3 regions of the Xanthobacter aminoxidans genome follow, and region 2 is predicted to be linked to each of the others. Evidence: predicted binding sites of a transcription regulator. Region 2 holds the regulator's gene; each other region holds the start of a gene.
The links. The regulator HrcA, encoded in region 2, represses chaperone genes, less so after heat shock. The targets are predictions, from matches to a motif close to GTTAGCACTCNCNNNNNGNGAGTGCTAAC.

Region 1: a site for HrcA is predicted at 1,976-2,004, ahead of groES (co-chaperone GroES). Genes of this name have one in related genera too.
Region 3: a site for HrcA is predicted at 1,478-1,506, ahead of groES (co-chaperone GroES). Genes of this name have one in related genera too.

The regions. Positions count from the first base shown of each region.
Region 1 covers NZ_JBAFUS010000004.1:248,499-251,772, forward strand. Annotated here, with positions in the region: gene glsA (glutaminase A) at 137-1,135, shown strand; gene V5F74_RS19870 (hypothetical protein) at 1,191-1,745, opposite strand; gene groES (co-chaperone GroES) at 2,049-2,339, shown strand; gene groL (chaperonin GroEL) at 2,393-3,274, shown strand, end outside.
Region 2 covers NZ_JBAFUS010000003.1:703,512-706,785, reverse strand. Annotated here, with positions in the region: gene V5F74_RS18460 (response regulator) at 2-403, shown strand; gene grpE (nucleotide exchange factor GrpE) at 422-1,069, opposite strand; gene hrcA (heat-inducible transcriptional repressor HrcA) at 1,191-2,291, opposite strand; gene rph (ribonuclease PH) at 2,449-3,162, shown strand; gene rdgB (RdgB/HAM1 family non-canonical purine NTP pyrophosphatase) at 3,162-3,274, shown strand, end outside.
Region 3 covers NZ_JBAFUS010000001.1:208,015-211,288, reverse strand. Annotated here, with positions in the region: gene queA (tRNA preQ1(34) S-adenosylmethionine ribosyltransferase-isomerase QueA) at 1-104, opposite strand, end outside; gene V5F74_RS00990 (exopolysaccharide biosynthesis protein) at 119-721, opposite strand; gene V5F74_RS00985 (usg protein) at 959-1,237, opposite strand; gene groES (co-chaperone GroES) at 1,634-1,948, shown strand; gene groL (chaperonin GroEL) at 2,056-3,274, shown strand, end outside.

The sequences.
Region 1 (3,274 bases), on a different contig from region 2:
TCCGATCCTTTTCCTCCTTATGGTGCAAAGCACTGGGCGCGTCGGATCGGTCCGCCGTGGCACAGCTTGTGCTTCGCTCGCCGCGACGGCCCCGCGGACCCGTGGTCCAGGTGCGCGGCCGGCAAGGGGGATAAAGATGGATACGAGCCCGCACGCGGCTCCCGCCGCGCCGGTCGGCCACGGGCTTCAGACGGTGGTGCGCCACACCTATGAGCGCACCCGCGCCGACACCTCCGGCGCGCTCGCCGACTACATTCCCGAACTGGCGCGGGTGGACCCGGACCGCTTCGGCATCGCCGCCGTGTCGGTGGAGGGGGAGGTGGTCGCGGTGGGGGATGCCGACGTGGCGTTCACCATCCAGTCGATTTCGAAGGCATTTGCCTTCTGTCTCGCCCTCGAGGTGGCGGGCCGCGACAAGGTGCTTTCCCGCGTCGGGGTAGAACCCTCGGGTGACGCCTTCAACGCCATCGTCTTCGATGCCAAGACCAACCGGCCCTTCAACCCCATGGTGAATGCCGGGGCCATCACCGTGTCCGGCATGCTGGTGGAGCATCTCGGCGCCGAGGCGCTGGAGTTCGTGCTGGACCGCTTTTCAGCGGCGGCGGGGCGGCGGCTCGCGGTGGACGAGGCGGTGTTCCGCTCGGAGGCGGAGACGGCCCACCGCAACCGCGGCATCGCGCACCTCCTCACCAGCACCGGCGCGCTCACCGCCGGGGTGGACGCGACGCTGGACCTCTATTTCCGCCAGTGCTCCATATTGGTGACGGCCAGCGACCTCGCCCGCATGGGGGCGACTTTGGCCAATATCGGCGAGAACCCGCTCACCGGCACGACGGCCTTCGCGGTGGACGCGGTGCGCGCCACGCTGGCCGTGATGTTCACCTGCGGGATGTACAATTTCGCCGGGAACTGGGCGTTCGACGTGGGCGTGCCGGCCAAGAGCGGGGTGGGCGGCGGCATCCTCGGGGTGGTCAACCGCCAGCTCGGCATCGCCACCTATTCACCGCGGCTCGACGGGCGGGGCAATTCCGTGCGCGGCATCGCCGCCTTCCGGGAACTGGCCGAGGAACTGGGCCTGCACGTGTTCGACCCCACCAACCGGGGGTCCGCCATGCTCAGCGCCCTCGGACGCTGAGCCATGCTTGGGTTTTTTGCCGCCTTCGGCGGTGAGGGGCGCGCGGCCCCTCAGGTCACGAGCAGCGCACGTAGACCATGGTGCCGTAGCGCTTGGCCACTTCCGGATCGACGAACTTCAGCACCAGGATGTTGCCGTCGAAGCGCACCACCTGACGGTCGCGCTCGCCGCCGGCCGGGTCATCCGGCGGGCCGATGTAGACCGGGCCGTTGCCCACCTGCTTCGACACCAGCTCGGTGAGCTTGTTGTCGTCGGCGAGGTACATCATCACGCCGCCATTGGTGCCGGCGGTAATAACATAGGGCTGGTTGCCGCAGGAGGCCTTGGCCTGGGCCTCGGTGCGGGTGGCGTCGTCCGGCCGGTGATAGGCGGCGAGGCCCCAGCGGCCGACGAGGCGGTCGGGCGGGATCGGGCTGGTAAAGACCGGGCGCGCGGCCGGCGGGGGCGCGGAAGGGGTGGTCTCGCAGCCGGCGAGGCCGAGGGCCAGCACGGCAAGGGCAGCGCCGGCCAGCGCGGCGCGCGGCCGCCCGAAGGCCGTCCATCCGAACGCGGACCGCCCGAACGCAGATCGCTCGAAAGCAGACTTGGATCCCGCAACCATCTTCGTCATGTGCTTTCCGAGGCCTCCCGCCGCCTGGAACAAGAATGCGACCACCCAGGCAGTCGCCTGACCATAAAGGCTTGCGCCGTCGACGTCGATGCCGTCCGCATCGCCCCCGCCCGCCGTCAAGCCTCAGCTCCTGAACAGCTTATCCCACGGCTCGTTACCGCTTTGCTAGCCCACCGATTGCTGCAGCGCGCCTTGACGTTCGCCGGGCGCGCCCTTATCTCCGCGACGAGCTTGGCACTCTTCATTCGGGAGTGCCAGAACGGCGGGCCAAGGCTCGCGCTCCCCCCGAAGAGGTAACGACCCATGTCCTTCCGTCCTCTGCACGACCGCGTGGTCGTCAAGCGCATCGAAGCCGAGCAGAAGACCGCCGGCGGCATCATCATCCCCGACACCGCCAAGGAAAAGCCCCAGGAGGGCGAGGTGATCGCGGTGGGCGCCGGTGCCCGTGACGAGAGCGGCAAGCTCGTCCCGCTCGACGTGAAGGCCGGCGACCGCGTGCTGTTCGGCAAGTGGTCCGGCACCGAGGTCAAGATCGACGGCCAGGACCTGCTCATCATGAAGGAAAGCGACATCCTCGGCGTCATCGCCAAGTGATGCGTCCGCGCTTCTGAGCCGGTCCACCGAAACAGAATCACAAGGAGGCCGTTATGGCTGCCAAAGAAGTAAAGTTCTCCTCGGACGCGCGCGAGAAGCTGCTGCGCGGCGTCGACATCCTCGCCAATGCGGTGAAGGTGACCCTCGGCCCCAAGGGCCGCAACGTGGTCATCGAGAAGAGCTTCGGCGCCCCCCGCATCACCAAGGACGGTGTGTCGGTGGCCAAGGAGATCGAGCTCGAGGACAAGTTCGAGAACCTCGGCGCCCAGCTCGTGCGTGAGGTCGCCTCCAAGACCAACGATCTCGCCGGCGACGGCACCACCACCGCCACCGTTCTGGCCCAGGCCATCGTGAAGGAAGGCGCCAAGTCGGTCGCCGCCGGCATGAACCCGATGGACCTGAAGCGCGGCATCGACCTCGCCGTCGCCGCGGCCATCGCCGACATCCGCGCCCGCGCCAAGAAGGTCTCCTCCTCCGCCGAAGTCGCGCAGGTTGGCACCATCTCCGCCAACGGCGATGCCTCCATCGGCGAGATGATCGCCGGCGCCATGCAGCGCGTGGGCAACGAAGGCGTCATCACCGTCGAGGAAGCCAAGACCGCCGAGACCGAGCTCGAAGTGGTCGAAGGCATGCAGTTCGACCGCGGCTATCTCTCTCCCTATTTCATCACGAATGCGGAGAAGATGATCGCCGACCTGGAAGAGCCCTTCCTGCTCATCTTCGACAAGAAGCTCTCCGGCCTCCAGCCGATCCTGCCGGTCCTTGAGGCCGTGGTGCAGACCGGTCGTCCCCTCGTCATCATCGCTGAGGACGTGGAAGGCGAGGCGCTCGCCACCCTCGTGGTCAACAAGCTGCGCGGCGGCCTGAAGGTCGCGGCCGTGAAGGCTCCCGGCTTCGGTGATCGCCGCAAGGCGATGCTCGAGGATATCGCCATC
Region 2 (3,274 bases):
GGTGCTCGTCGTTGAGGACGAGTTTCTCGTGGCACTGGGGCTCGAAGACAATCTGAGGTCGCTGGGCTACACCGTGGTCGGGCCGATCGCGAGCCTCGCCGCCGCGGTCTCGGCCGCGTCGTCCGAACGCATCGACGCCGCGATCCTCGACGTGAACCTAGCGGGCGAGCCGGTCTATCCGGCCGCGGCGATCCTGGCCGAGCGCGGCATCCCCTTCATTTTCTGCTCGGGCTATACTGGCAGCGTGCGCATGCCGGCGGAATTCGTCGACGCGCCGCGGGTGGCCAAGCCTTACACCAGCCGTGTCATCGCCGATGCGCTTGCCGACCTCATCGGATCGGGTCGCGGCCCAGGCGGCAGCGACCGCGGGAGGCGGGATGTCGCCGCCTCCAACGATATGTGATCTTCCAGATAGCCTGATTCAGGCCGCGCCGGCGGCCTTGTTCGCCTCAGCCTTCGGGCCACCGCGGGCGACACCGACCATGGCGGGCCGCAGAACGCGCTCGCCGATGACGTAGCCGGCCTGTACCACCTGCACCACGGTACCGGTCGGCACGCTCGGGTCCGGCACCTCGAACATGGCCTGATGAAGGTTGGGATCGAACTTCTCCCCCTTCGGCTCGATCTTGCGGATGCCGTGCTTCTCCAGCGCCTTCACGAGGCCGCGCTCGGTCAGCTCCAGCCCGTCCAGCAGCGCCTTGAAGCTGCCTTCTGCGGTCGCCTTTGCGTCCGCCTCCACCGAGCCGAGGGCCCGGGCGAGATCGTCCGCCACGTTCAGCACGTCGCGGGCGAAGGAGGCGATGCCGTAGGTCTTGGCGTCCTGGATCTCCTTCTCGGCGCGGCGGCGCACATTCTCCGCCTCCGCGAAGGCGCGCAGGAACTTGTCCTTGAGGCTCGCGATCTCGGCTTCCAGGCGCGCCTTGTCGCCCGCCGGGTCGCCGATGGCGGCGTCCGCCATAGCGGTGGCTTCCGCCTCGGCGGTCGCCTCGTTCACCTGCGCATTGCCCTGCGCGGCACCGTTTTCGCTTGCGTCGCCGCCGGTCTCGGGCGCGCGCTTCTGCTCGCTCATCCGGTTACTTCCCCTGCCTTGAGATTCGCCCGAGGTCACAACGCCGCCGGGCAAAGGCCAATCGTCCCGGCGCATATCGGGGCGATGGGGGGAAAAATCAAGTCGTGGTGATCCTTATCCCTCACGCAGCGTCCGCACCCGGTGCGCCCAGTACCCGGCTCACGAGGCGGGCAGTGAAGTCCACCATGGGAACGATGCGGCCGTAATTGAGCCGCGTCGGGCCGATGACACCGAGCACGCCCAAGACGCGTCCCTGCCCATCGCGGTAGGGCGCGACGATGGTGGAGGAGCCGGAAAGGGAGAACAACCGGTTCTCCGAGCCGATGAAGATGCGCAGCGCCTGTGCCTCCTCCGCCCGGCCGAGCAGTTCGGAGACCTCGCGCTTGGTCTCGAGATCGTCGAACAGCAGGCGGATGCGCTCCAGATCCTCCAGCGCCCTGAGATCCTCCAGCAGCTTCGCCTGACCGCGCACAATGAGGGTACGCTCGCCCGGCCCGTCGCCGGACCAGGAGGCGAGCCCCGCCTCCACCACGCGGGCGGTCAGGGTGTCGAGGTCGCGGTTGATCTCGGCGAGCAGGCTCTCCATCTCCTGCCGGGCGTCGGAGAGGGTGCGGCCGCGGATGTGGGCATTGAGGAAATTGGTGGCCTCGGTGAGGGCGGAGGTCGGCAAGCCGGGCGGAAGGGCGAGCGCGCGGTTTTCCACCTGCCCATCCTCCGATACGAGGATGACGAGGGCGCGGCCCGGCTCCAGCGGCACGAATTCCACATGCTTCAGGCGGGGGTCGGTCTTGGTGGCGGTGACGACCCCGGCGCCGCGGGCGAGGCCCGAGAGCAAAGCGGAGGCTTCCTGCAGAACGCCCTCCACCGTGGTGGTGCGCGCGGCGGCGAGCACCTGCGTCTCGATATTGGCCCGGTCACGCTCGTTGACGTCGCCCACCTCCATGAGTGCATCGACGAAGAAGCGCAGGCCGCGCTCAGTGGGCAGGCGCCCGGCGCTGGTATGGGGGGCATAGATCAGCCCGGCCGCCTCCAGGTCCGCCATCACGTTGCGGACCGAGGCGGGGGAGAGGGTCATGGGGATAAGGCGAGCGATGTTGCGCGAGCCGACCGGCTCACCGGTGGCGAGGTAACTCTCCACGATCTGGCGGAAAATCTCGCGCGAACGCTGATCGATCTGCGCGAGGCCGCCGGTCGAGAGGGGCAGGAACGGATCGAGCGCCACGGGTTCAGCCTTCGGAGCAAAGGATTTCGCTGGCTCTAATGTGTCCCTCGCCGGGGCCGGGTTCAAGCGCCACGCGGGGGCTCCTACCACCCTTGCTTTCCTCCCGGCGCGCGGCGCTCTAAAAGGAGCGTCCATGACGCACAAAGAGGTATCCATTATGCGGCCCAGCAAGCGCGCCCCCGACGAGATGCGCGCGGTGTCCTTTGAACGGGGCGTGATGCGCCACGCGGAAGGCTCCTGCCTCGTGAAGTTCGGCGACACCCACGTTCTCGTCTCCGCGACGCTGGAGGAGCGCCTGCCGCCGTGGCTGAAGGGCCAGGGACGCGGCTGGGTGACGGCGGAATATTCCATGCTGCCCCGCGCCACCCACGACCGCACCCGACGCGAATCCACCACCGGCAAGCAGTCCGGCCGCACCCAGGAGATCCAGCGCCTGATCGGGCGTTCGCTCCGCTCGGTCACGGATCTCGTGGCGATGGGCGAGAAGCAGATCACCATCGACTGCGACGTGCTCCAGGCCGACGGCGGCACCCGCACCGCCTCCATCACTGGCGCCTGGATCGCGCTTCATGATTGCCTGAGCTGGATGAAGTCCCGCTCCATGATCAAGGAGATGCCGCTCAAGCAGCACGTGGCGGCGGTCTCCTGCGGCATCTACGAGGGGACGCCGGTGCTCGACCTCGATTATGCCGAGGATTCGGTGGCCGAGACCGATGCCAATTTCGTCATGACCGGAACTGGCGGCATCGTGGAAATCCAGGGTACGGCGGAAAAGACGCCCTTCACCCAGGACGAACTGCTCTCGCTGCTGTCGCTGGCCCGCTCGGGTGTGGATCAGCTCGTCTCCCTCCAGAAGCTGGCGATCGGCTGATGGCGCGCCAGCTCACCGGCCGGCTGGTGGTGGCCACCCACAATCCCGGCAAGCTCATCGAAATGAAGATGCTGCTGGAGCCTCACGGGGTGGAGGCCGTCTCCGCTGGCGA
Region 3 (3,274 bases), on a different contig from region 2:
GCGCCGGGGCGGACGACGAGCATCCGCGCCGTGTCGCGCGGCTCGGCCGGGCGCAGGGCGATGCGCTCCTCGGGGAGGTGGAAATCGAAGGCGTCGACACGCATGGAAGGGGAAGGTCTCAGAAGATGGCGATGGCGCCCTGGTAGATGGCCCAACTCATCAGCGCTGTCACCATCAGTCCGAGGATCGTCGCGCCGAAGCCAGCGAGGATGACGAGGCCGTCCCGCTCCACGAGGCCGAGGCCGAAGATGCACACGGCAAATCCCGGCGGCAGATTGCCGAGGAAGGGGATGGGCAGCAGCAGGATGAAGCCCAGCACCACCACCGTCGCGCCCACGATCCGCCGGGCCGTGGGGCCGGCGAACTCTTCGAAGCGGGGACGGGAGACGCGCTCGAACCGCTCGATCCACGGCCGGGAGCGGGTGACGATCGATTCCAGCATGGCACGGGAGAAGGTGCGGCGGGCAATCCACGCCGGCAGCCACAATTCCTGCCGGCCCAGCATCATCTGCAGGCCGATGAGGCCCAGGATGATGCCGCACACCACCGGGATGCCCGGCGGCATGGGGATGCAGTTGGGTATGCCGAAGATGAGGAAGAGAATGCCGAAGGCGCGATTGCGCAGCGCGTTCACCAGATCGCCGATGGCGACCTGATCCCCCTCCTGCGCGGCGAGCACGGCGGCCAGGAGTTCGGAGGTTCGTGGCGTGCGGTGATCCAAGGCGCCCTCATGGAATGGACGCTTCAGCTACAACCGGAAAACGGCAGCGGGAGGGCACTGGGGCGCAAAAATTCCGCTGGGTCAGGCCCTGCGCTGTTCCCATCACGCCGCACATGGAATTGAGCGGACATGCACGCCCCACCCCCGCGGGGACGTGCATGTCCTCACCGCCCGATCGAAACCATAAAGACCGTTGACTGATACGGAAAGTCCCTGACGCAGGGAGATTGCTCCACATCAGTTCAAAAGGAACATTCCGTCCACGGACCGCAGCTCGGCGGGCTTGATGAGGCCGGAATGGGCGACGCGCACGGAATGGAGCGGCCCCTCGATCTCGCGTCGCCAGAATTCCAGGAACTTGTTCAGCTCCGGAAAGCGCGGGCACAGGTCGTAGTCCTGCCAGAGGAAGGTCTGGAGCAGGCCGGGGTGGTCGGGCATGCGATAGAGGATCTCGGCCGTGGCCAGGCCGTAGCCTTCCATCTGCAGGACGAAGTCACGCGACACCTTGGCAGCCATGGGTCACACCTCCAATCCGCGGCCCCGCCGCCAGCAGGGCTGGGGAAGACGGGACCGGACACTTCATTGTCGGCTACACACTTTGCCGGGGCCAAGGCTAAAGATTGGTTTCCGTCTGCAAAAACAATGCTCTAGCAGCCTTCGATCCGGATTGCTGACAGCACCGGGCCGCGCCCGGGCTCGCGCTGTGCGTAGCCGGCGAGCCGCCCGGCTTCCGCTCAAACTGAAGGGAGACGGGCTGCTGGCACTCAGTTCCCTTGAGTGCTAAATTTTTTGAGCCGACCCCTTGCGGCTCCAATTTGCCGCCCTTAGATCGCGGTCGGGCCGGGTAGAGGGGTTCCCGGCGCCTTCAAAACAGGCAACCCCGATGGACAACATCGAACCGGAGGTTTCCCTATGGGTTTCCGTCCCCTGCACGACCGCGTGGTCGTCAAGCGCATCGAGGCCGAGCAGAAGTCGGCCGGCGGCATCATCATCCCCGACACCGCCAAGGAGAAGCCGCAGCAGGGCGAAGTCGTCGCGGTCGGTCCCGGCGCCCGTAACGAGAAGGGCGAACTGGTGGCGCTCGACGTCAAGGCTGGCGACATCGTGCTGTTCGGCAAGTGGTCCGGCACCGAAGTGAAGATCGACGGCCAGGATCTCCTCATCATGAAGGAGAGCGACATCCTCGGCGTCATCGAGAACGCGGCCGGCGCCAAGAAAGCGGCCTGAACTCAGGCGGCCTGATTTTCAGTCGCAGGGCCGAGGCAGCCCCAGGCGCCCGGTCCCGCGGCATTCGCCATTCCGTTTAATCGTCCCAATCTGAAGGAGCACGCCACATGGCTGCCAAGGACGTGAAATTCTCCGTAGACGCGCGCGACAAGGTTCTGCGCGGCGTCGACATCCTCGCCAACGCCGTGAAGGTGACCCTCGGCCCCAAGGGCCGCAACGTGGTCATCGAGAAGAGCTTCGGCGCCCCCCGCATCACCAAGGACGGTGTGTCGGTGGCCAAGGAGATCGAGCTCGAGGACAAGTTCGAGAACCTCGGCGCCCAGCTCGTGCGTGAGGTCGCCTCCAAGACCAACGACCTCGCCGGCGACGGCACCACCACCGCCACCGTGCTGGCCCAGGCCATCGTGAAGGAAGGCGCCAAGGCGGTTGCCGCCGGCATGAACCCGATGGATCTGAAGCGCGGCATCGACGTCGCGGTGGACGCCATCGTGAAGGACCTCGCCGCCAACTCCCGCAAGGTGACCTCCAACGACGAGATCGCCCAGGTCGGCACCATCTCCGCCAACGGCGACGCCGAGGTCGGCAAGTTCCTCGCCGAGGCGATGAAGAAGGTCGGCAACGAGGGTGTCATCACCGTCGAGGAAGCCAAGACCGCCGAGACCGAGCTGGATGTCGTGGAAGGCATGCAGTTCGACCGCGGCTATCTCTCTCCGTACTTCATCACCAATGCAGAGAAGATGCGCGTCGAGTTCGAGGAGCCCTACATCCTCATCAACGAGAAGAAGCTCGCCGGCCTGCAGGAGCTGCTGCCCGTGCTCGAGGCGGTGGTGCAGTCGGCCCGTCCGCTGCTGATCATCGCCGAGGACGTGGAAGGCGAGGCCCTCGCCACCCTCGTGGTGAACAAGCTGCGCGGCGGCCTGAAGGTGGCTGCGGTCAAGGCTCCGGGCTTCGGCGATCGCCGCAAGGCCATGCTGCAGGACATCGCGATCCTGACCGGCGGCACCGTGATCTCCGAGGAAGTCGGCATCAAGCTCGACAGCGTGAATCTCTCCATGCTCGGCCGCGCCAAGAAGGTGGTGATCGAGAAGGAGAACACCACGATCGTCGACGGCGCCGGCGAGAAGGCCGACATCGAGGCGCGCATCGCCCAGATCCGCGCGCAGATCGAGACCACCACCTCCGACTATGACCGCGAGAAGGCCCAGGAGCGCCTCGCCAAGCTCGCCGGCGGCGTCGCCGTGGTGCGCGTGGGCGGCTCGACCGAGGTCGAGGTCAAGGAGAAGAAGGATCGCGTTGACGACGCCCTGCACGCCACCCGCGCTGCGG